3 regions of the Luteibacter sp. P1_D3 genome follow, and region 3 is predicted to be linked to each of the others. Evidence: predicted binding sites of a transcription regulator. Region 3 holds the regulator's gene; each other region holds the start of a gene.
What was found. Region 3 encodes HrcA, which represses chaperone genes, less so after heat shock. Its sites were predicted from a motif close to TTNGCACTCNNNNNNNNNGAGTGCNAA; they were not measured.
Positions count from the first base shown of each region.

Region 1: the regulator HrcA is predicted to act here: its motif matches at 1,299-1,325, upstream of AC1DYM_RS14935 (LD-carboxypeptidase).
Region 2: the regulator HrcA is predicted to act here: its motif matches at 5,050-5,076, upstream of AC1DYM_RS21740 (co-chaperone GroES).

Region 1 is NZ_JBFUAT010000022.1:107,710-115,359, reverse strand. Features, by position in the region: gene AC1DYM_RS14940 (hypothetical protein) at 1-310, shown strand, start outside; gene AC1DYM_RS14935 (LD-carboxypeptidase) at 367-1,296, opposite strand; gene AC1DYM_RS14930 (helix-turn-helix domain-containing protein) at 1,549-2,529, opposite strand; gene AC1DYM_RS14925 (Hsp70 family protein) at 2,750-4,138, opposite strand; gene AC1DYM_RS14920 (M28 family metallopeptidase) at 4,261-6,006, shown strand; gene AC1DYM_RS14915 (porin) at 6,113-7,534, opposite strand.
Region 2 is NZ_JBFUAT010000055.1:11,535-19,184, reverse strand. Features, by position in the region: gene accB (acetyl-CoA carboxylase biotin carboxyl carrier protein) at 1-376, opposite strand, end outside; gene aroQ (type II 3-dehydroquinate dehydratase) at 404-853, opposite strand; gene AC1DYM_RS21760 (DUF1415 domain-containing protein) at 1,169-1,723, opposite strand; gene AC1DYM_RS21755 (TlpA family protein disulfide reductase) at 1,735-2,274, opposite strand; gene AC1DYM_RS21750 (protein-disulfide reductase DsbD family protein) at 2,271-4,535, opposite strand; gene cutA (divalent-cation tolerance protein CutA) at 4,607-4,930, opposite strand; gene AC1DYM_RS21740 (co-chaperone GroES) at 5,125-5,418, shown strand; gene groL (chaperonin GroEL) at 5,479-7,125, shown strand; gene AC1DYM_RS21730 (hypothetical protein) at 7,521-7,650, shown strand, end outside.
Region 3 is NZ_JBFUAT010000038.1:6,609-14,258, reverse strand. Features, by position in the region: gene dnaK (molecular chaperone DnaK) at 1-566, opposite strand, end outside; gene grpE (nucleotide exchange factor GrpE) at 664-1,197, opposite strand; gene hrcA (heat-inducible transcriptional repressor HrcA) at 1,283-2,344, opposite strand; gene recN (DNA repair protein RecN) at 2,478-4,148, shown strand; gene AC1DYM_RS19360 (response regulator transcription factor) at 4,303-4,932, opposite strand; gene AC1DYM_RS19355 (MASE1 domain-containing sensor histidine kinase) at 5,020-6,639, shown strand; gene fur (ferric iron uptake transcriptional regulator) at 7,058-7,471, opposite strand; gene AC1DYM_RS19345 (outer membrane protein assembly factor BamE) at 7,545-7,650, shown strand, end outside.

The DNA.
Region 1 (7,650 bases), on a different contig from region 3:
TGTTCTCGCGATCTATCTCGGCATCAATATGCTGCCGAAGAATCATCCTGCCAACTGGCTGCTCGGTATCGTCGGCGGCGCCTGCCTCGTCCTGGCGTGGTACGCCATTTTCCGACCGATGATGATCGCCACGGGCGGTTCCGATCCGTCACTGATCACACTGGGCCTGCACGCCGCCGGCATCGTTTCCTGCGTGCTCGGCATCGTCTGCCTGGGCGTGTGCGTGTGGCGAGACCCTGCACGATTCTGGATGCTCTCGATCGTCTTCATCGGCGTGATCGGCGCCACCCAGGTCACGGCGCTCGGCTGAGCGCCGTATCACCGGCCTGAGCCCTGGGGCTCAGGCTTTCTACGGCTCAGGCCCGATCAGGCCTTATACGGATAGCCAGTCACGAGCAGTTCGGCCGTGCCGTCAGCGACGTCGAGTACGGCGCGGGCGCCGAACGGCAGGGTCCACTTGTCCTGCCCGTGACCGAACGCAAGACCACGAACGACGGGAATGCCGCAGGCTGCGGCGAAGCGATCGAGCGCGTGCTCGATGTCGTAGCCGTTGTCGTATTCGCTGACGCGTTGGCCGCCCAGTCCGCCCAGGATGATCGCCCGCTGCGTGGCGAGGACACCGCTCAGGGATAGCTCGTACAGCATCCTCTCGACGCGATAGGCCTGCTCGCCCGTCTCCTCGACGTAGAGGATGCCGTCGTCGATCACGGGCAGGTACGGCGTACCGATCAAACTGCAGAGTGCCGAAAGGTTACCGCCCCATAGGGTGCCCTCGGTGTGGATGTCCTGCTGCCCTTCCGGACACAGCCAGCTGATGTCGGTACGCGGCGACTGCAGGGTCTGCCAGAAGTGCCGCCACGTGTTCTCGCGCAGGTACCCGGCACCGAAATCCTGGACCAGCATGGGACCGAAGAGCGAGCCGATCCGGCAGCGCGCATACAGCGCGCACTGGATCACCGTGAAATCGCCATGCCCGACGAGCACGCACGAACTCTCTGCGAACCGCGCCGACAGGCCTTCGTAGTCGAGGTGTGCCAGTAGCGCGATGGCCCCGTAGCCGCCGTGAATCGCCATGACGACGTCCGGCAGCGGCAGGTCGGGGTTGGCGAGCTGATTGATGTCCGCCGCGCGCTCGGCGTCGCTACCGGCAAAACGCAACGACACGCGGTCGACGACATGGGCGCCGAGGACCGTGTGGCCCGCGGCTTGCAGGCGTTCAATGCCTCGCTGGCAGGCGGCGCGATCTTCGGCGTAGCCGGAAGGAGCTATAAGACGTATCTCGAATCGTTTCGACATGACTGGCAGTGCGTGACTTGCACTACCAATACCTCTACGGGCGCGCAAAGGCAACCCGAAGTTGTCCGACGCGGGCTCAAACGCCCCGCTGCGCACCTGCGCRGTGTGACTGATCACGGCCATCTCCACTGGATCGATCCAACACGCCCGAATGGACGTGATGGGATCGATTAGAGAAGGAGGACGCCGGTCCCGTTGATCAATTGCGGCAACGGGATAGTCGTAAACGGCAGCGTCCGTGCGCCGTGATCGCTACCAGCCTTCGAACTCTTCCGCGGGGGCCAGATCATCCGCAGGTGCGCTGCGTACGAGGGTCTCCCGCGGCTGTTCACCGAACACGCTGCGATACTTCTCAGCGAAGCGCGAGAGATCCCACATGCCGCAGCTGAGTGCCACGGACTTGACCGAGCGTCGGCCGGCTTCCGCCGTGACGAGGCTGCGGTGAGCCGTGCACAGCCGAAGCATGGCGAGGTAGCGGTTGGGCGGAATGCCCAGCAGGTCGTCGAACGCATAGCGCAGGCCGCGTTCGCTGGCCCCTGCCGCCTGGCAGAGCTCCTGTGAGTAGATATCGCGACGCAGATTGGCACGCATGAAGCGCTCCGCGCGTCGCATGACCTGGTAATGCGCACGCCGACCGCGCGAGGCGACCGGTCGCTCTTCGGACGATGATCCAAGGGCGACACGAATGTGCTCGTCGAGCAGGTCCTCGACCGGCCCGAAGGCCAGATCCTCGACCTCGCGGACGCGTTCGCGTATCTGCCGGTAAGCGCGTTTGAGATGGTCGGAGGTCACCGAAAACAGGCGAAGTCGTTGCGCGGCCATGTCCACATCGGCGTGGTCGGAGGCCATGAATCGCGCGCGGAAGCGTGCATACGGGGCAACCACGAGGGTGAACCGCGTGCCGCGCTCGAACATGAAGTCGGTTGGCGTGCCACGCAGCAGCGTCACGCCCATTTCCGACTCGACACCGACGCCCTGGCACCAGCTGCGTTCGCCGGTCTCGTGCAGGTAGACGAGCATGCATGCGTCGTCAGGCACAGTAAGGGAACCACGCACATCGAAGTCGATGTGGCCGGTGAGATACGTAACGCCGTCGTGCGTCTTCGACGCGATCGATGCGCGGGGCCGGGCGGGGCTGAGGGTCAACAGATCGACCTCGCACATGCCCAGTGCCGCGCCCAGACTGACCAGATCGTAATCTTCCAGCCCCTGAATGTTGGAAGGGCGAGTCATGCGCCTACCTCCCTGCGGTTGGTTGTTCCTTTGCCCACCCGTATCCGAACGCTAACCCTTCCCATATGCACCCCCGCAGCATCCACTGGCAGGCCACCCCTGCCGCGACTGAATCTCCATCGGTCGGCACAAACTCACTTTCTCAATCGAGCCGCGCCGACGCTACAACTAACCATGTAATGCAGGACATGCTCGGACATTGTGAATATGCCGAATTAGCTTAGCGACTATCGGAAGCGATTGATGAATTTGATAAAAGTGCTGCTTGTGCGAGCCCAGAGACTACACCCAGCGAGGGGTCGCCGTGTACTACCCGTATGCCGGGAAAACTTGCGCCCACCCGCTCACGAACCTGCGGCGACCGGGACGTGCCGCCAGTGAGAAAAACGCTCGCCGGTGCCTCGCCGATGTCCGCCTGCGCCTGATCGAGAAGCCGCCCCATGCGGTCGAGGAAGTCTTCCGAAGCCGCACGGAAATCGCCGGCAACCGCGTCGATCGTCAGACCTGCCTCGATAAAATCCAGCGTCGCGGAGGCTTCGTCGGATGCGGAAAGATCGATTTTCATCCGCTCGGCCGACTGGTTCAGGCGGGTGGTCGCACCGGTGCCCTGCAGGGCACGCAGGCGCGACCCGAAGGGCTCATCCACCAGGCGATAGTCCTGTTTACGGAACTCGCGCTGCTTGGGCAGGTTGTGCACGCTGGCCGCTTCGACGAAATGGTGGACCGGCACGCCGCTCAGGTCTTTGCCGAACCGCGGCATGAAGCTGTGCAGGCTCACGCCGACGTCGAGATCCGTGCCGCCGCGCGGCAAACCCCAGCTGCGATGCATGATCGGCACTTCGCCGGCGCCGAGTTCGGCATAGGCGACGTCGGTCGTGCCACCGCCGATATCGACGATGATCGCGCGCTGACGCTCCGCCAGCGACTGGTGGTAATGCATGGCCGCGGCGGCGGGCTCCTCGAGGAACGAGACCTCGTCGAAACCGGCGATACGCGCTGCTTCGCGCAGGATGGAGAGGGCCTGCTCGCCGCCGGCCGCCCCCATGGAGCTGCGGAACTCGACCGGACGCCCGATGACCGCCTCGCGGACCGGCGTGCCGAACTGCCGGGTGGCCACCAGGCGAACGTGCTCCAGGATGTGTGCCGCGATGCTGACGATGGTCTTGCGCACCCGCGGATCGAGTTTGTAGCCGAACATCGACTTCGGCGATTCGATCAGGTTGCCCGTGCCTTCTTCAAGGTAGGCATCGACGGCTTCCTCGCCGAAAAGGGCATCCTGGAAGCTGGCCACGGACGCCGAGGCTTCGCGTGTGCGCTCTTCCATCCACTGACGGCGCACGACGCGGATGGCGTCGCGTCGCAGATCCATGTCGCCGCGCGGAGTCCGGCCGGCCTGGCGCTCGTCGAGACGCGAGGCGCGCACGAACGCGTCCACCTGGGCCTCCAGGGCCGGGGTCAGGACGAAGTCGTCGACGTTGGGCACCACTTCGGGGAAGAAAACCGCGGTCCGGAACTGGCGCGCGTCGCCAAAACGGACCAGTTCGAGCTGACCGTCCACGATGGCCGCGGCGGCCGAGTAGCTGGTTCCGAAGTCGATGCCGATACGCATGGGGAGGGGTCTTCCGGGAACGGGATAACCCACCATTATGGGGCCCTTGCCGCCCCGGCGACAGGGCCGCCCTTGCCAGTACACTCGGAGTCCTCCTTTTCCACCCATGGGGCTCCCCGCCGATGCGTCGACTCGCTCTTGCCTGCCTGACCGCCCTGACCCTGGCGGCCTGCCAGTCCCACGACGAAGACAAGACCGCGGCGGCCCCGCCTCCCGCCCCGGCCAGAGCTGCCACCTCGCCACCACCGCCGCTTCCCGCCGTGGCGAACGAGCAGCACACCTTCAGCCCCGAGATCACGCCGGACGACTTCGCCGCCCACCTGCGGGTGATCTCATCCGACGAATACGACGGCCGCAAGCCCGGCACGCTGGGCGAGCGCCTGACCACCAACTACATCATCGAGCAGTTCAAGCGGATGGGCCTGGAGCCGGGCAACAAGGGCGAGTGGGTGCAATCCGTGCCCGCCGTCTCCACCGCGCTGACCGATACGGCCAACGTCAGGCTCGATGTCGCCGAAGGGGGTGGCCAGGAAGCGTTCGCTTTCGGCAGCGACATGGTCGCCGGCACCTTGCAGGCAAAATCGGATGTGGACCTCAAGGACTCGGACGTCGTCTTCGTGGGCTATGGCGTCAATGCGCCGGAGGCCCAGTGGAACGACTTCGACGGTGTGGACGTCAAGGGCAAGACGGTGATCATCCTGGTCAACGACCCGGGCTGGAACGCCAACGACCCGAAGCTCTTCAAGGGTCGCGAGATGACCTATTACGGCCGCTGGACCTACAAGTTTGAAGAGGCCGCTCGCCAGGGTGCCGCCGCCGCGTTCATCGTCCACCAGACCGAGCCCGCTGCGTATGGCTGGAACGTGGTCCAGAGCAGCTGGTCCACGCCCCGGCTCGATCTTCCCCAGAGCGAAGACCCGTCGCCCCGCCTGCCGGTCGCCGGTTGGCTGACCCACGAAGCCGCGCAGCGCCTCTTTACGAAAGCGGGAAAAAACTTCGACGACCTCGCCAAACAGGCCGACGTGCGCGGCTTCAAGGCAGTGCCACTCGATGCCAAGGCATCGATCCACCTGCAAAGCGCGATCACGCATTCGCTGAGCAACAACGTCATCGGCATGGTCAAGGGCAGCGACAAACCGGACGAGGCCATTGTCTACAGCGCGCACTGGGACCATCTGGGCCACGACCCCTCGCTGAAGGGCCATCAGATCTACAACGGTGCGGTCGATAACGGCACCGGCATCGCCGCCCTGCTGGAGATCGCCGGCAAGTTCGCCCAGGACAAGCCAAAGCGCACGGTAATCTTCGCCGCGGTGACGATGGAAGAATCGGGCTTGCTCGGCTCGAAATACTACGTCGCCCACCCACCCTTCCCGCTCAACAAGACCGTCGCCGACATCAACATGGACGCCTTGCCGATCACCGGCGCGACGAAGGACATGGAGGTCGTCGGCCTGGGCCAGGGTGATCTCGAAGACATCTTCGCCGAGGTGCTCAAGGCAGACGGTCGCGTCGTCAGCGGCGATGCCTCACCGGAGAAGGGTCACTATTTCCGCTCCGACCACTTCAACTTCGCCAAGGCCGGCGTGCCGGCCCTGTCCGCCGGCGGCGGCATCGACATGGTGGTCGGTGGCAAGGCGGCCGGTGAGGCTGCCGAGGAAGACTACGTCAAGAATCACTACCACCAGCCGACCGACGTCTACGACATGCGCTGGAACTTCGACGGCGTCACGCAGAACGTCAAGGCGTTCTACGCCCTCGGCGAAAAGCTCGCCGACAGCGATGTCTGGCCGGTGTGGAAAGACGGCAGCGAGTTCAAGGCCATCCGCGAAAGCTCTCTCGCTGCGCCGGCCAAAAAGAAAAAATAACTCCGCACGACAGCTCGTGTAGGAGCCGATTCATCGGCGATCCCGCGGCAGCGGGCCAGGGTGTCGCGAGCACCATCGCCGATAAATCGGCTCCTACCCGACTTGCTCAGTAGTTGACCTGGAGTTGCATGCGCAGCAACTGCCCGTCGATCCGACGATAAGGCGCCGTACTCACATCCGTACGGCGCATGTTCGCCCACGCCACCGCCAGCTCGACCGCATTCGAAGGCTGCCATTCGATGCCGGCCTCGATTTCATCCACCTGCATCTTCGGTGCGTTCGTGTCGAACTTCGCCGCGCCGCGATAGGTCTGCCACTTCGCATACGGCATCAGCGAGCCGTAGTCGCCGTCGAACTTGTACATCACCTGTGCATAGCCGCCACGCAGTGACTGCGTGCGGACAACGCGGCGCGCGACATCGAGCTCCGGGCCCTGCCCCACCGTCCACTCCGCCTGGAACCCGAACGGCTGCGGGTAATACACCACGTGGGCCGCGACGCGACGGTCCGTCGAGCCGGCGACGGGTGCGTCCACCGTCGGGGTGAACGTCCGGCCGTCGATGGTCGCCGAACCGGTCGTCACCTTGTAGCGACCCGAATACGCGTCCGCACCCACCTCGAGGTACTGCCCGTTGGCGAACTTGAACGGATAAGAGAAGTGGATCACCGAGTGCAGCTGGTCGTTGCGATCGGGGCGGTTGGCGCCCTGCCCGTTGTACACGCCGACGCCGAACACGCCGTAATCGCCCGAGCCCTTCAGGCCCGACTTGACCAGGTAGGCGTAGCGCTCCTTGATCTCCTTCGGCGTCCAGTAAAAGAACACACCGAGATCGCGCTCGTCTCGAACGGCGGAGTTCAACGCGTCCGCACGATCGAGGGCGAGACGGTTCTGGCTGGACTGCAGATCCTCCCAACCGTACGGAATCTTCGACTGGCCGGCACGGATGCGATAGGTCTTGTCCTTGTCCAGCCAAAGGTCCGCGTACGCGTCGCGCAGCTGGGCGAAGTTACCGGTGCTCGAACCCGTCGGCGTGCTGGCGAAGTCGGGCTGGATGTAGATCGACATCTTGTCGGTCACGTCGCCACTGATGACGACGCGCGCGCGGCGAATGCCGAAGCCCTGTTCGCGCCCGATGTAGCGATCGCCGGGGGATTTGAGGTCCTTCGCATCCCCGCCGACTTCCTGGTTGTAGCGCATCTGCAGGTAGCCGCGGATGCCGATCTTGTCGTACCAGGCCTTGGCCGCCGGCGTGGCCGACGACGCCGACCTGGCGGCCACGGCGGGCTGCGCGGTGCTGCCTGCCGACGCGGTGGCGGCCGTCGGAGCCGCCGTCGTGGCCGCGACCGGCGCCGGCGTGTCGGTTACCTGGGCGAACTTGCCGAGTCGCTGCCGGCCCGGTCCCGGCTCCGCAAATAGCTGCCGGGTGGCGGTGTCGACGTAGAGCTCGATGGCTTCTTGCGGCGCGCCCTCGGCGGCCGCGGTACCGCACATCGTCCAGAAGGCGGCGGCCAGGGGAAGTCTCTTCATGGTCAGTTGGCTCCGAAATTACTCATAGAAACGGTTGAGAAAAACCTCAAACGTCGGCGATACTGTCGCTTAATGGCGTTAAACGTCGCCAACTCGCTTGATTCACCGGCACGTTA
Region 2 (7,650 bases), on a different contig from region 3:
CGATCTGGTTGAACATCTTCATCGCTTCGATGATGCCCAGCGTTTCACCGGCCTTGACCTGCTTGCCGACCGTGGCGAACGCCGGCGCGCCAGGCGTCGACGAGGCGTAGAAGGTGCCGACCATCGGCGCCTTGGTCACGTGGCCCGCCGGGAGACCGGTTTCGATCGGCGCAGCGGCGGCAGCGGGCGCAGCCGCCACGGGAGCGGCGGCGACCGGGGCGGCCTGCTGCATCGGTGCAGCGTACATCTGTGGCGCGGCGGTGCCCTTGGGCACGCGCGACAGGCGGACGACTTCTTCGCCTTCCTTGATTTCCAGCTCGGCGAGGTTCGATTCCTCGAGCAGGTCGATAAGTTTCTTGATCTTGCGCAGGTCCATGGGACAAACCTTCTGGTGGAATGGAATTCAGGCCGCGGGCACCGCGAGGCGGAGCAGGGCGGCTTCGAGCGCCAGGCGATAGCTGTCACCGCCGAAGCCGCAGATCACACCGGTGGCCAGGTCGGACAGATACGAGTGATGGCGGAACGCCTCACGCGCATGCGGATTGGACAGGTGGATCTCGATGAACGGGATCGACACGCCGGCAAGGGCGTCGCGGATGGCAATGGACGTGTGAGTGAACGCAGCCGGGTTGATCAGGATCCAGGCGACGCCTTCGTCGCGTGCCTGATGGATCCGGGCGATCAACTCGTGCTCGGCGTTGGACTGGAACCAGCTCAGTTCGTGGCCGGCCGCCTGGGCGCGGGCCTGCAGCGAAACATTGATGTCGGAGAGGGTCTCGTGCCCGTAGACCGACGGTTCGCGCACGCCGAGCAAATTGAGGTTGGGTCCGTGCAGGACGAGGATCCTGGCCACTGTTCACCTGTGCCTTGTATCCGGGGCTCCGGAACGCCGCGCAGTGTGCGCCTGTCCCCCGGACTTGTCCAGTTCGGTGAAGATCGCCGTAGATCGCTGGAGATCGTGACTTTCCACACTGCAGCGTATGGTAGACCCTCAGCGCATTCGCCCCGAACAACGTTACGAGGGCATAGGCGGCGTGGGAGCCGATTTCATCGGCGAATGGTGAATACACCCGCGGCGCAGCCGCCACCTTGAGGGTGCTTGCCTCGGTCCCCACCGGAGGAAGAGATCGCCGATGAATCGGCTCCTACCGAGCAGGGCCGGTAGGCCTCAGCCCGCCGGAAACAGCTTCCTCCAGCCCTCGACACCCAGCCCATCCAACGTCGCCATGTTCGCTTCGAAAATCGTCGAGGCCTCGGGGAAGGCGGCCACTGCCTTGTCGATACTGTCCTCGCGGAGGAGGTGCAGGGTCGGGTAGGGCGAACGATTGGTGTAGTTGGTGATGTCGTCGGGGCCGGTGCCCTCGAACTGGAAGTCGGGGTGGAAGCTGGCCACCTGGATCTCGCCATCGAGCCCGAGATCCTCCACGGCGAGGTCGGCCACTTCAAGAAACTCGTTGAAGTCTTCGAAGTCGCCCAGTACGCCGGGGTGGATAAGCAGCGTGGTATCGGTCACCTCAGGACTCACGTCGCGTAGGTGCTCGAGTTCCCGCTTGAGATCGTCGAGCAGCTCCAGCGGCTGGGTGGCGGCGCTGACCACGTAGCGGATCTGGCCTTTCTTGTGCACGGCCTTGGCGAACGGGCACAGGTTGAGGCCGATCACGGCCTTCTCCAGCCAGGCCTGGCTGCGTGCGATCGCTTCGTCGGGGGTCGGCAGACCGTCCATGGGGGTGTCCTTCATCGTGCGGGGGCGAGCCATTCGTCGAGTTCGGGCCCGGTGAAGGTACCCACTTTGCGGCGCAGGATACGCCCGTCTTCACCGATCAGGACGCTGTACGGCAGCACGCGACGCGTATTGCCGAGCGAGAGGGACCCGCCGGGCGCGTCGGCGTCCACGAGCATGATGGGGTAGCTCACCGTTTGTCTGGCGAGATAGTCGCGGACGCCGGTCGCCGTGTCCTCGGCCAGCCCAAGCACCACGATGTTCCGGTCCCGGTGGCGCGCGTATGCCGCGTCGAGCAGGGGCATCTCCCGCCGGCACGGCCCGCACCAACTCGCCCAGTAATTGATGAGCACGCGCTTGCCGCGCCAGTCCGACAGCTGGCGTGCCTTGCCATCGACCGTCACGAAGCTGGCTTCCGGCGCTGGGTCGCCGATGTCGGCGACCGTCACGCCTGGCGGCGGTGGCGGATGCAGGCGCCGGTGCTCGACCCACAATCCGCCCGTCGCCCCGAGGATCGCCAGTACGACGATCCAGAAGGTCGGGCCGCGCGTCATGGCGACGCGGCGGCCTCGAGTGCCTGCTTCACGGTGTCGTAGGTGAGCACGGTGGAGAGCTTGTGGCCGTCGCCACCACCCTTCGGATAGACCACGTACAGCGGCACGCCGACCGAGTGGTACTGCTCGAGGAAGGCCGCGATGGTCGCGTTCACGTCGGTCCAGTCGCCGCGCATGTACACGGTGCCAGTGCGCTTGAGCAGCGCCTTGAAATCGTCCGTGTCGAGCACGGCGTGTTCGTTGGCCTTGCAGGTGATGCACCAGTCCGCGGTCATGTCGACCAGCACGGGTGTGCCGGCGGCACGCAGCTCGGCGAGCTTCTCCGGCGAGTAGGGCACGATGCCGTCGGTGGCGACCGTGGTCGCGGTCTGCGCCGGCAGGCCGTGCACGGTCCACAGGGCTGCCACGGCGCCGAAGGCGAGCACGGCGGTGAAGATCCAGGACAGGCCGCGGTCGCGGTTGGCGTTGCGCCCGTACCACCACAGCGCCATGGCGAGAAGGACGGCGCCCGCGAGGACAAGGGCCGTCGCGTCCGCGCCGCGCTGCTTGGTCAGCACCCACAGCAGCCACACCGCCGTGAGATACATCGGGAAGGCCAGCGCCTGCTTCAGCGTCTCCATCCAGCGGCCGGGGCGCGGCAACAGTCGGGCGATCGCCGGCACGAAGCCGATCAACAGGAAGGGCAGCGCGAGGCCAAGGCCGAGGGCGAGGAAAATCAGGAAGGCCACGGCGACCGGGGCGGCGAAGGCGAAAGCGATCGCCGAGCCCATGAAGGGCGCCGTGCAGGGGCTGGCAACGACGACGGCAAGGACACCGGTGAAGAAGTCGCCCGACGGACCCGAGCGCGAGGCCAGACCGCTGCCGACGTTACCCAGCGAGCCGCCGATCTCGAACACGCCCGACATCGACAGGCCCACGGCGAGCATGACGTAGACGAGGATGCCGATCGCCAGCGGCTGCTGGAACTGTGCGCCCCACTGGATGCCATGGCCGGCAGCGCGGATGCCGACGATGATCACGCCCAGTGCGGCAAAGGCGACGAGCACGCCGGCGGTGTACCAGAGCGCGTGCCGACGGGCGGCTCCCTGGCTCTCGCCACTCTCCAGCACGGTGATCGCCTTCAGCGATAGTACCGGCAGCACGCAAGGCATCAGGTTCAGCACGAGGCCGCCGAGCAGCGCCAGGCCGATCGCGGCGACGAAGCCGAGCGGCGCCTCACTCTTCGGCATGAGGCCCGGAGGCGGGGGTGTCGGCGCCACGTCCTTCACGGCGGCAGTCGCGGGCGCGGCGGAGGCCGGGGCGCCGACCGTCGCCGTACCGGCGGCGAAATCCACGCTGATATGACGCTTCATGACCGGATAGCAGATGCCGTTCTCGAGGCAGCCCTGGTAGGCGACGTCGAGCTCGGCCGTCTTCGCGTCCGCCGCGCCCTTGATCGGCACGGGCAGCTCGACCTGATCGAAATAGACGATGGTGTCGCCGAAGTGTTCGTCGTGGTGGGCGACGCCGCTCGGCCACTCCGGCTCACCGGTCGTGACGCCAGCGGGCGAGGCGACCGTGATTTCGGTCTTGTCGCGGTACAGGTAGTAATCCTTCGGCATGGTCCAGCGCAGCAGCAGGGCATCGCGCGACTTGACCAGGGCTTCGAAGCGGAACGCCTGCTCGGCCGGCAGGGCGGCGGCATCGGTGCCCGGGGTTGCGGCCGGGGCGCCGAGCAGCGAGGCGCCATTGGCGGCGGGTGCGGCGGCAGTAGGCGTGGCCGCAGCGGCCGTCGGCGCAGGCCCCGTTGGAATGGTCGAGGCGCCACCGATGGTGAGCTTCAGGTGCTCGGTGTTCGGCGGGTAGCAGATCTTCGGCTCGACTTCGTGGCAACCCTGGTACTGGACGTCGAGGGCCAGGGTGGTCGTGCCGGCGGCGAGCAGCGTGTACGGCACGCTGGCTTCGATATCGCCGTGGTAGATCTCTACGTCGCCGAGGTATTCGTCGTGCTTCTTCAGGCCATCCGGCAACGTCGGCTCGCCGAGCGAGACCGCACCGGCGTCGGCCGCCTTGATCTTGATCCGGCCCCGATAGAGGTAATAGTCCGGCGCGATGCGCCAATGCAGCTTGACCATGCCGGGCTGGCTGGCGTCCGTGGTGAGGTGGAACGCCTCGGTGACGGGCAGCAGATCGTCGTCGCCCTGCGCGAATGCGGGCAGGGCAACGAGCAGCAGGCCAAACGCGGCGACCAGGTTCCGCGCAAGGCGGCGAAGCGACGACATGGTGATCTCCGTGGAGCGATGCGGTGACGAGGCGCGTGGGGCGTCGATCATTATGACCGGGCGAACCCGGGTTAGCTTGCGTCGATGCTTGCTTCCAGCCACGCCAGGTAGGGGGCATGGCCGGCGACAACCGGCAGGGCGACGATTTCCGGCACCTCATAGGGATGGTGTGCCAGGACGAAGCGTTCCAGCGCCGCGAAGGCCTCGCGGGTCGTCTTGGCCACCAGCAGGTCTTCGTCGTCGGTCACGACCTCGCCCTTCCAGCGGTAAGTGGACCGCACGCCAGGCACTCGGTTCACGCAGGCGGCGAGGCCCGCTTCGACGATGGCGCGGGCGAGGGTGTCGGCGGGTTCGCCGGTGGGGCACGCGATGAGGACAGCGATAGGTTCGGACATGCCCCAATTGTGGCCTCTCGTACCCTTTTTTGAACCCGGGGCCTTGAACGGTTTCGTGGCGCCGCCATCTGTCGACCATCCGCAGCTCTTCCGAATCAGGAAAGCTTAGGGCTAAAATTCTGGCACTCACCCTGACCAAGTGCTAACAGGGTGGACCTTTTTCCTTATCCGTCAAACACATGTTTGGAGAAGTCATGAGCAAACTGCGCCCGCTGCACGACCGCGTCATCGTCAAGCGTCTCGAAGAAGAGCGCGTTTCCGCCGGTGGCATCGTCATCCCGGACAGCGCCACCGAGAAGCCCACCCGCGGCAAGGTGCTCGCTGCCGGTACCGGCCTCCTCCTGGCCAGCGGCCAGCTCCGTCCGATGGGCGTGAAGGAAGGCGACGTGGTCCTGTTCGGCAAGTATGCCGGCCAGGAAATCAAGGTCGACGGCGAAGATCTGGTCTTCCTGAAGGAAGACGACATCGTGGCGGTCCTGGAAGGCTGAGCTTTCGCTCGCCCCGTTCCCCCCGATCTCACTTACTAATCATTTAAGGATTCAAAGACCATGGCATCGAAAGAAGTCCGCTTCGGCGAAGACGTCCGCGCCCGCATGCTGAAGGGTGTGAACACCCTCGCCAACGCGGTCAAGGTCACCCTGGGCCCGAAGGGCCGCAACGTCGTGCTCGAGAAGAGCTTCGGCGTCCCGACCGTCACCAAGGACGGCGTCTCGGTCGCGAAGGAAATCGAACTCGCCGACAAGTACGAGAACATCGGCGCACAGATCGTGAAGGAAGCCGCCTCGAAGACCTCCGACGTGGCCGGTGACGGCACCACGACCGCGACCGTCCTCGCCCAGGCGTTCATCCAGGAAGGCCTCAAGGCCGTTGCCGCGGGCATCAACCCGATGGACCTCAAGCGCGGTATCGACCAGGCCGTCATCGCCGCCGTTGCCGAACTGAAGAAGCTGTCGAACCCGACCGCCGACGACAAGGCGATCGCCCAGGTCGGCACGATCTCGGCCAACTCCGATTCCAACATCGGTGACATCATCGCCACGGCGATGGGCAAGGTCGGCAAGGAAGGCGTGATCACGGTTGAAGAGGGTTCGGGTCTCGAGAACGAGCTCGACGTCGTCGAAGGCATGCAGTTCGACCGCGGCTACCTGTCGCCGTACTTCATCAACAACCAGCAGTCGCAGCAGGTTGAACTGGACGACCCGTTCATCCTCATCCACGACAAGAAGATCTCGAACGTCCGTGAGCTCCTGCCGGTGCTCGAGGCTGTTGCCAAGGCTGGCAAGCCGCTGCTGATCGTTGCCGAGGAAGTCGAGGGCGAAGCCCTGGCTACCCTCGTCGTCAACACGATCCGTGGCATCGTCAAGGTCGCCGCCGTCAAGGCGCCGGGCTTCGGCGATCGTCGCAAGGCCATCCTGGAAGACATCGCTGTCCTCACCGGCGGCACGGTCATTTCCGAGGAAGTCGGCCTGGCGCTCGACAAGGCCACGATCACCGACCTCGGCCATGCCAAGCGCGTCGTGATCACCAAGGAAAACACCACGATCATCGACGGTGCCGGCGATGCCGAAGGCATCCAGTCGCGCATCAAGCAGATCAAGGCGCAGATCGAAGAGACCTCTTCGGACTACGATCGCGAGAAGCTGCAGGAGCGTGTTGCCAAGCTTGCCGGCGGCGTTGCCGTCATCAAGGTCGGCGCCGCGACGGAAGTCGAGATGAAGGAAAAGAAGGCCCGCGTCGAAGACGCCCTGCACGCCACGCGCGCAGCCGTCGAAGAGGGCGTGGTCCCGGGCGGCGGCGTTGCCCTGATCCGTGCACTGAAGGCGCTCGAAGGCCTGAAGGGCAAGAACACGGACCAGGACCTCGGCATCGCGATCACCCGTCGCACGCTCGAAGCCCCGCTTCGCGCCATCGTGACCAACGCCGGCGAAGAGGCTTCGGTCATCGTCAACCAGGTCAAGGCCGGTGAAGGTAACTACGGTTACAACGCGGCGACCGGTGAGTTCGGCGACATGATCGCCTTCGGCATCCTGGACCCGACCAAGGTCACCCGCTCGGCACTGCAGTTCGCCGCGTCGGTTGCCGGCTCGATCATCACGACCGAAGCGGCCGTGACGGAAGTGCCGAAGAAGGACGACGGCCACGGCCATGGCGGCGCTGGCGGCGGCATGGGCGGCATGGGCGGTATGGACTTCTAAGTCCCGCTCGAATAGCTCCTGAAACGACGAAGGAGTCCTGCGCAAGCAGGGCTCCTTTTTTTGTTTCATGTGTGCAACCGATGCGGTGAATCGGCAAGGTCCGCCGCGGCCCCTTGCCTGCCGTTTCCTTGCGAGCAAAAATCGGTGCAGGTGCAGTGAGGCACTGTCGACGGATCGATATCCGTCGTCACAGGTTCCCAGGGAGTAATGCCATGACATGGAAAGCACGTGTTCTTTCGCTGTGTTTCGTCCTCGAATGTGCGGCTTGCCAGACACATTCCGCCCGGCCGCGATCGGTAGGAGACGAGACCGCAGTACGCCTCAACGCACGGTTCGACGCGACGGCTGCGTCGTGCGATGAAGCGTCCACCAAGCCTGCGTATGACTGCAATGGCGTGCTGATCCGCGCGACGGATGCGGTTCCGACGGAGGATGAGCCAGATCGACATGCCTGGGAGCCCACGACGGGGGCTGGCACGGCCGAGGCACTCTCGTTCAGCTATCTTCGCAAAGATGTCGGTAGTC
Region 3 (7,650 bases):
TCGCCCGTGGCAGCCTTGTCCAGACCATAGGCCAGAGCAGCCGCGGTCGGCTCGTTGATGATGCGCTTGACGTCGAGGCCGGCGATCTTGCCTGCGTCCTTCGTAGCCTGGCGCTGGCTGTCGTTGAAGTAAGCCGGGACGGTGATGACCGCCTCGGTGACCGCTTCACCGAGGAAGTCCTCGGCGGTCTTCTTCATCTTCATCAGCACCTTCGAGGAGACTTCCTGCGGTGCCATCTTCTTGCCGTCGGCGGTCTGCACCCAGGCGTCGCCGTTATCGTGCGCAACGATGCCGTAGGGAACCAGCTTGAGGTCTTTCTGCACTTCGGCGTCGGTGAATTTGCGACCGATGAGGCGCTTCACCGCGTAGAAGGTGTTGTACGGATTGGTCACGCTCTGGCGCTTGGCCGGCGCGCCCACGAGGACTTCGTTGTCCTTGGTGAAAGCCACGATGGACGGCGTGGTGCGATCGCCCTCTGCATTCTCGATGACACGTGCGGTCGAACCTTCCATCACTGCGACGCAGGAGTTGGTCGTCCCGAGGTCGATACCGATGATCTTGCCCATAGTTACGTTGCTCCGAATTTCATGCGGCCCCCGCGGCCGCGACTGCTAAGGAAAATGGGGGTAACCCCCATCGATTCAATATCTTTGGTGACGCTGTTCAGTGGTCGCGCACCACGGCGACGAGCGCCGGACGCAGCAGACGGTCGTTCAGCACGAAGCCCTTCTGGACCACGGCGACGACGGTGTTGGGCGCATGCTCGTTCGACTCGACCGAGCTGATCGCCTGGTGATGCTCCGGATTGAACGGCTGGTGAAGCGGGTCGACCATGGTCAGGCCATTGGCCTCGGTGACCTTCTTCAGCTGATCGAGCGACATCTGCAGGCCTTCGCGGAGCGTCTTCGCATCCGCCGCCTCGTTGGTCAGGCCCAGGGCGATGCCGTCGTAGACCGGCAGCAATTCGGCGAGCAACTTCTCGTTGGCAAAGCGGCGAGCCTGATCGACATCGCGCTGCATGCGACGACGCTGGTTCTCGATCTCCGCCTTTTCGCGCAGCACCGTCTCGCGGGCCTGCGCCAGCTCGGCTTCCATCGTGGCCAGCTGAACGCCGAGGGCGTCGAGCTCAGCCTGGATGGCGCTGTCGGCCGCGCCGTCCTGCGCCGGATCCGGCGCGTGGGGATCGTTGTTTTGCATGTTTACTCCAAATGTCAGCGTACCGACCCCTCCGTGGAAGGGTCGAACATTCGCGGGAAATACTAAACCCGCCTCCCGTGGCGGTTTATGAGGTCGCCGCGGCGCGATTCAAGGCGTCGCTGAGCAGTCCGGCGGTGGCTTGTACCACGGGGATCACTCGCTCATATGCCATACGCGTCGGTCCAATAACTCCGATCGCGCCGAGCATGCGGCCCTTGGTGCCGTAGGTGGCGGTGACGATGCTGCAGCCGTCGAGGGCCGAAAAACCGGACTCCTCGCCGATGAACAGGCGCACGCCAGGGGCTTTGACGCACATTTCCATGAGCTGAAGCAGGTCGCGCTTCTGCTGGAAGGCGTCGAAAAGATCGCGGAGCCGCTCGATGTCGGCCAGCTCCGAATAACCCATCAGGTTGGTCTGGCCGCTCACCAGCACGTCGTCGGCGTCCTCATCGGCGCTGAACGAGGCGGTGGCCAGTTCGACCACGCCAGTGAGCAGGCGGTTGAGTTCGCCGCCCGCTTCGCGCAGCTCGGTGGCCAGATGGGCGCGGATGTCCGCCAGGCGGAAGCCGGCGAACTGGGCGTTGAGATAGTTCGCCGCCTGCTCAAGCTCCGCCGACTCCAGCGGACGGACGAGCTGGACCACACGGTTCTGCACCTGGTTATCCGAGAAGACCAGGATCACCAGCACCCGCGCATCGGGCAGGTTCACGAAATCGATATGGCGCAGCGGAAAGTCGCCCTGGCGCGGCACGGTGACCACGCCGGCGAAGTGGGTCATGGCCGAAAGCAGGTGCGACACATTGCCGAGCAGGTCGCGTGTCGTCGTCTGGTGCGGCGGCAGGCCGCCCTGCAGGCGGGCCATGTCGTCGCGCGGCAGCGGCTTGAGCTCGAGCAGGCTGTCGACGAACAGGCGCAGCCCGCGTGGGGTGGGAATACGACCCGCCGAGGTATGCGGCGAGGAGACCAGCCCGGCCTCTTCCAGGTCGGCCATGATGTTGCGGATGGTCGCCGGGCTGACTTCCAGGCCCGAGGACTTCGCCAGCGTGCGTGAGCCGACCGGCTCCCCATCGGACAGATATTGAGAAATCAGGGTACGCAGCAGCCGGCGCGCGCGTGCATCGATGTCGTGACCGGAAAACGGATTCATGCGCGTGGGCGGGCCGGAGGGGTTGGTTCGTCCGGCTATCAATAAGGTCTCGACGCCCTTGTTGCAAGTCTCGGCTTCTGCGACGCGCCTCCCGCTACAATCGGCGCGATTCCATCCGCCGCCATCGGTAGCCATGCTCACCTCGCTCTACGTCCGCCAATTTGCCGTTGTCGAAGAAGCCGAGATTGCCTTCGGGCCCGGGCTCACCGTGGTCAGCGGCGAGACCGGCGCCGGCAAGTCCCTGCTCGTGGACGCCCTGATGCTCCTGGCCGGCGCCCGCGCCGACAGCGGTATGGTCCGCTCCGGCAGCGACCGCGCCGAGCTGGCTGCGGAATTCGACCTCACCGGCCTGCCCGAAGCGACTGCCTGGCTCCGCCAGGAGGAACTGGACGATGGCGAGACCTGCCAGCTGCGCCGGGTGATCCGCGTCGAAGGCAGCTCGCGCGGCTGGATCAATGGCCGCCCGGCGAGCCTCGCGCAGATGTCCGCGCTGGCCGCCCTGATCGTGGAGATCCACGGCCAGCACGAACACCAGGCCCTGCTCTCGCGCCAGCACCAGATGGCCCTGCTCGACGCCTACGCCGGCAACGAGGTGCTGCAAACCAGCGTCCGCGACACGGCGAAGTCGTGGCGCGAGGCCGTCGCGCGCATCCGCAGCCTGTCCGGCGGCGACGATCGCGAGCGTCAGATCGAACTGCTCGCCCACGAACTGGAAGAACTGGACCGCTGGGCCTTGTCGCCCGCTGCCCTGGAAGAACTCGAAGCCCAGCATCGCCGCCTGGCCAACGCCGGACGTCTGGCCGAGGGCGCCAATGGCGTCGTCGAGATCCTCGACGGCGAGAGCGAGTTCGCGGTGGGTCGTGCCCTGCTCCGCGCGCACGCCGAGCTCTCGCGCCTCGCCGAACTGGACGCCTCCCTGGTCCCAACCCTCGAATTGCTCGACAGCGCGCAGATCCAGGTAGGCGAAGCGGTGGACGGCCTCGGTCGCTACGCCCAGGACGTGGAACTGGATCCCGAGCGCCTCGCCGAGGTCGACACTCAGCTCACCCACCTGCACGACCTCTCGCGCCGCTACCGGCTACCGATCGAGGAGCTGACGGTGAAAGCCGAAGAGATCCGCGAGCGCCTGGCCGAACTCGAAGGCGCCGGCGATGCCCTGGATCGCCTCGGCCGCGAACGGGATCGCCTGCACAAGGCCTATGACGAAGCCGCCGCGTCGCTATCCGCCGCGCGCACCGCAGCCGCTGGCCGTTTGGGCACATCGGTCGCCGCCCTGATGGGCGAGCTCGGCATGGCCGGCGGTCGCCTGGAGGTCTCGCTCGAGCGCGTCGAAGGCAACGAGCCCGATCCGCAGGGCCGCGAACGCTGCGAGCTACTGGTCAGCGCCAATCCCGGCCAGCCGCCGCGCCCGCTACGCAAGGTCGCGTCCGGCGGCGAACTCGCCCGCATCAGCCTGGCCATCGAAGTGGCCACGCTGGGCAACGACAACATCGGCTGCATGATCTTCGACGAAGTGGACACCGGCATCGGCGGCGCGGTCGCCGAAGTGGTCGGCCAGAAACTGCGCGCCCTCGGCGAGCGCGTCCAGGTGATGTGCGTCACCCACCTGCCCCAGGTCGCCGCGCAAGGCCACGCCCATCTGCAGGTCGCCAAGGAAAGTGACGGCGAAGCCACCCGCACGCGCATCCACACCCTCGACGCCGCCGGCCGCCGCGACGAGCTATCACGCATGCTCGGCGGCGTGGAAATCACCAAGGAAACCCGCGCCCACGCGAAAAAGATGCTCGACCGGGCGCAGGGCTAACGAGGGCGCAGGGCTAACGAGCTTGCCGCCGTGTCGCCGATTCCGGCTCCTGGTAGGAGCCGATTCATCGGCGATCCCTGCGAAGCGCAGTGTTCAGGGGTGTCGCGACCTGGTGTTCGCCGATGAATCGGCTCCTACCAGAGCATCCATCCGGCTAGGCGCGGATGAGGCCCCGCTCCTGCGCCATCCGGTAAAGGTCGAGTTCCGACCCCGCATTGAGCTTGTTCATGACCGCGGCGCGGTGGATATAGATCGTCTTCTGCCCGATGCCCAACTCGGCCGCCACCTGCTTCGGCGCCCGGCCTGCCGCCAGCAACAGGAAAACCTCGCGCTCGCGCGCCGTCAGCCGGTTGAAGGGATCAAGGTCCACCGAGGACCGGCCCGAGCGACGCTCACGCAGATCCGAGCTCAGGTACTGCTCGCCGCTCAGCACCGCGCGCACGGCAACCACGAGCTCCTCGGGTGCCACGCCCTTGGTCACGTAACCGCGCGCGCCGCGGCGCAACGCCTCGGAAACGTAAGGTTCGCCGTCGTGCATGCTAAGCACCACGATCTTCATGTCCGGGGAGATGCTGGCCAGATGCTCGATCAGGGGCAGACCGCTGCCGTCGGGCAAGGACAGGTCCACCGCCACCAGATCGGGGCGATGCTGGGTCACGGCATCGACCGCCTCATCGGCGTTCTTGGCCTCTGCGACGACATCGAGGTCAGGTTCCAGCTCGATCAGGCGTTTGAAACCCTCACGAACGATGGCGTGGTCATCTACAAGGACGATTCTTGGCATGGACAGAATGTAACAGGCTCGCCCGACGCGTGCGTATGGGTGGAAGCGTGCAACGTTACGTGAGGTTCGGCGTGTAACATTCGGGGGATGCGAGTAAACGCCCTCACCCGGTTCGCCGGCCCCCTGTTCGCCCTCCTCTATGCGGCGGCCTGGATTCTTCTTTGGCCGACCGAACAGCCGTATTGGGTGCTGCCTTTCGGCCTGCGCTTCGGTGCCCTGCTTCTTATGAGGACGCGCAACTGGTTCTGGATCCTCGGTGCCGAGATCCTCGCCAGCGCCTTCTGCGAGTGGCGTAGCGGCCTGCCGATCGGTGGTGCGGGCTTCGTGCTCGGCGACGCGCCCGAGCCGCTAATGGTCGCCGCCTGCCTCTGGCTGCTGCGCCGCGCCCACCTGCATGCCAGCCTGAACACCCCTGAAGACGTCGCCCGTCTCCTTCTGTCGGCCATGGTCACGGCCACGGTCGCCACGGCCGGCAACGCCGCGATGATGGCTTCGCTGCACCCCGCTGCGCCGGTGGAAATGCTCGGCACCACCTTCGGCAGCGACCTGCTAGGCAACTACCTGGGCGTGCTGCTGGTCGTGCCAGTGATGATCCTCACCTTCCGCGAACGGCCCACCCAGTCCGCTCTGGCCGAGTTGATGCTCGACGGCCTGCTGGTGATGCTGCCGTCGCTGGCGATCCTGGTGACCCTGGCCGAGTACTCGCCCCAGCCGCAGTTCGCCCGCGTGCTTTCGCTGGCCCCGGTGCTGTTCTTCGCGTTCCGGCATGGCTGGCGTGGCGCCGGCCTGGCCATGCTCATTACCAGTGTCGGCCTCAATGTCACCGAAGACATGATCGGCCGCGGCGCGCCGACGGCCGCCGCTCACCTGTTCCTCGCCGTGGCGGGTACCGGCACCCTCATGCTCGGCGCCGCCACCGACGCCCTGCGTCGAAGCAGCGAGCGTGTCGCCCAGCAGAACACCCACCTGGCCGCCGCCAACCAGCGCCTCGACCAGCTCGCACGCCAGTTGCGCGATGCCGCCCGCGGCAACCTCCAGGCCGAAGAAGACCTGCGCAAGCACATGGCCGCCGAGCTCCACGACGAACTGGGCCAGAACCTCACCGCCATCCAGACCCACCTGAAGCTGGCCCAGCAACGGCTGGGCAACGCGGGCCTGGACGACATCGGCCAGTCCATCAACGGCATCCTTGGTCACATGCGCCGGGCCCTGCATAAGATGCTGGACAGCCTGCGACCCTCCGTTCTGGACGAATTCGGGCTGCTCCGGGCGCTGGACGAAGGCCCCGTGCGGGACATGCTCACCGCCGCCGGCATCCACTACGTGACCGACCTGCGGGGCGAACCGCGCCTGCTCGACGACGAGACACTTACCGCTATTTATCGTGTCGTGCAGGAAAGTGCGACCAATGTGGTTCGCCATTCAGGTGCCAAAGAACTGAAATTGCGGCTACGCATCGGACTGCGCGACAGCGGCCCGGTGGCTATTCTCGACATTCGTGACGACGGCACCGGCCTGCCTGCGACCCCTAGGCCGATCCGTACAGACGGTGGTGGGCGCGGCCTACAGGGTATGAGCGATCGCATCACGGCCCTCGGCGGCATCTTTCGCATCCATCCCGAGCCCATCGGACTACACCTTCGCGTGCTGCTACGCAGCACAAGTATCGGAACTCACATAGGAAATTTTCCGATACCGGGTCGGTGAACGGTTCGTTACGATTCCGTCATCGATGTGGGGGAGCCGCCGTCGAGAGACGGTGAGCCCAGGTCGGTCGTGGGGACGATCGACCTGATGAGGCGACAGGATGTCAGCCTCGCCGATGCGAAGTGGTGAAACGTGGATCCAGCGAGCAACTCGCGATTCACGAACCATGGAAACATCGGATCAAGCCGCTGGTGGACAGGAGTCCGCCAGCGGCGTTTTTATGTGTGCCGCCCCAACCCGCACGCCCCCGCTCAAACCGCACGACCCCGCTCTCCTGTAGGAGCCGATTCATCGGCGATAACCAGCCCGCCGCAAGCCCCATCGCCGGCATAGCCGGCTCCTACCAAAGCAGCCCGCACAAAGAAAAAGGCCCCCTCTCGGGAGCCCTTCTCATCTGCCAAGCCGCGAAAACCTCGCCTCAGCGCTTCTTCTTCGGACGCACATACAGCACCAGGCTGTGATCCTCGATCACGTACCCGTGGCGTTCCGCGATTTCATGCTGGAGGCGTTCGATCTCCTCGCTGATGAACTCGATGACCTTCCCGCTGTCCACATCGATCATGTGGTCATGATGCTTGCCGCGATCCAGCTCGTAAACGGCCTGCCCGCCCTCGAAGTTGTGCTTCATGACGATGCCAGCAGCTTCGAACTGGGTCAGTACCCGATACACCGTGGCAAGCCCGATGTCTTCCTGGTGCGCAAGCAGACGCTTGTAGATGTCTTCGGCGGTAAGGTGGCGCTCGTCCGCCTCCTCGAAGATCTGCAGGATCCGCATGCGCGGGTGTGTGACTTTAAGCCCCGCTTTACGCAGTTCTTTTGTTTCCTGGTCCATTAGAGACCCCCTCGCGGTGCCGTCAGGCGCTTAGTGTATCATCGCAGGCTTCACGATCCGGACGTTACTACGCATGCAAAAGCTCATTCGCCGCACGCTGGGTATAGCCATGATGGCGGTCGCCATCGGGGGCTGCAGCCTTATCTATACCCCCGACGTGCAGCAGGGCAACCTGCTCG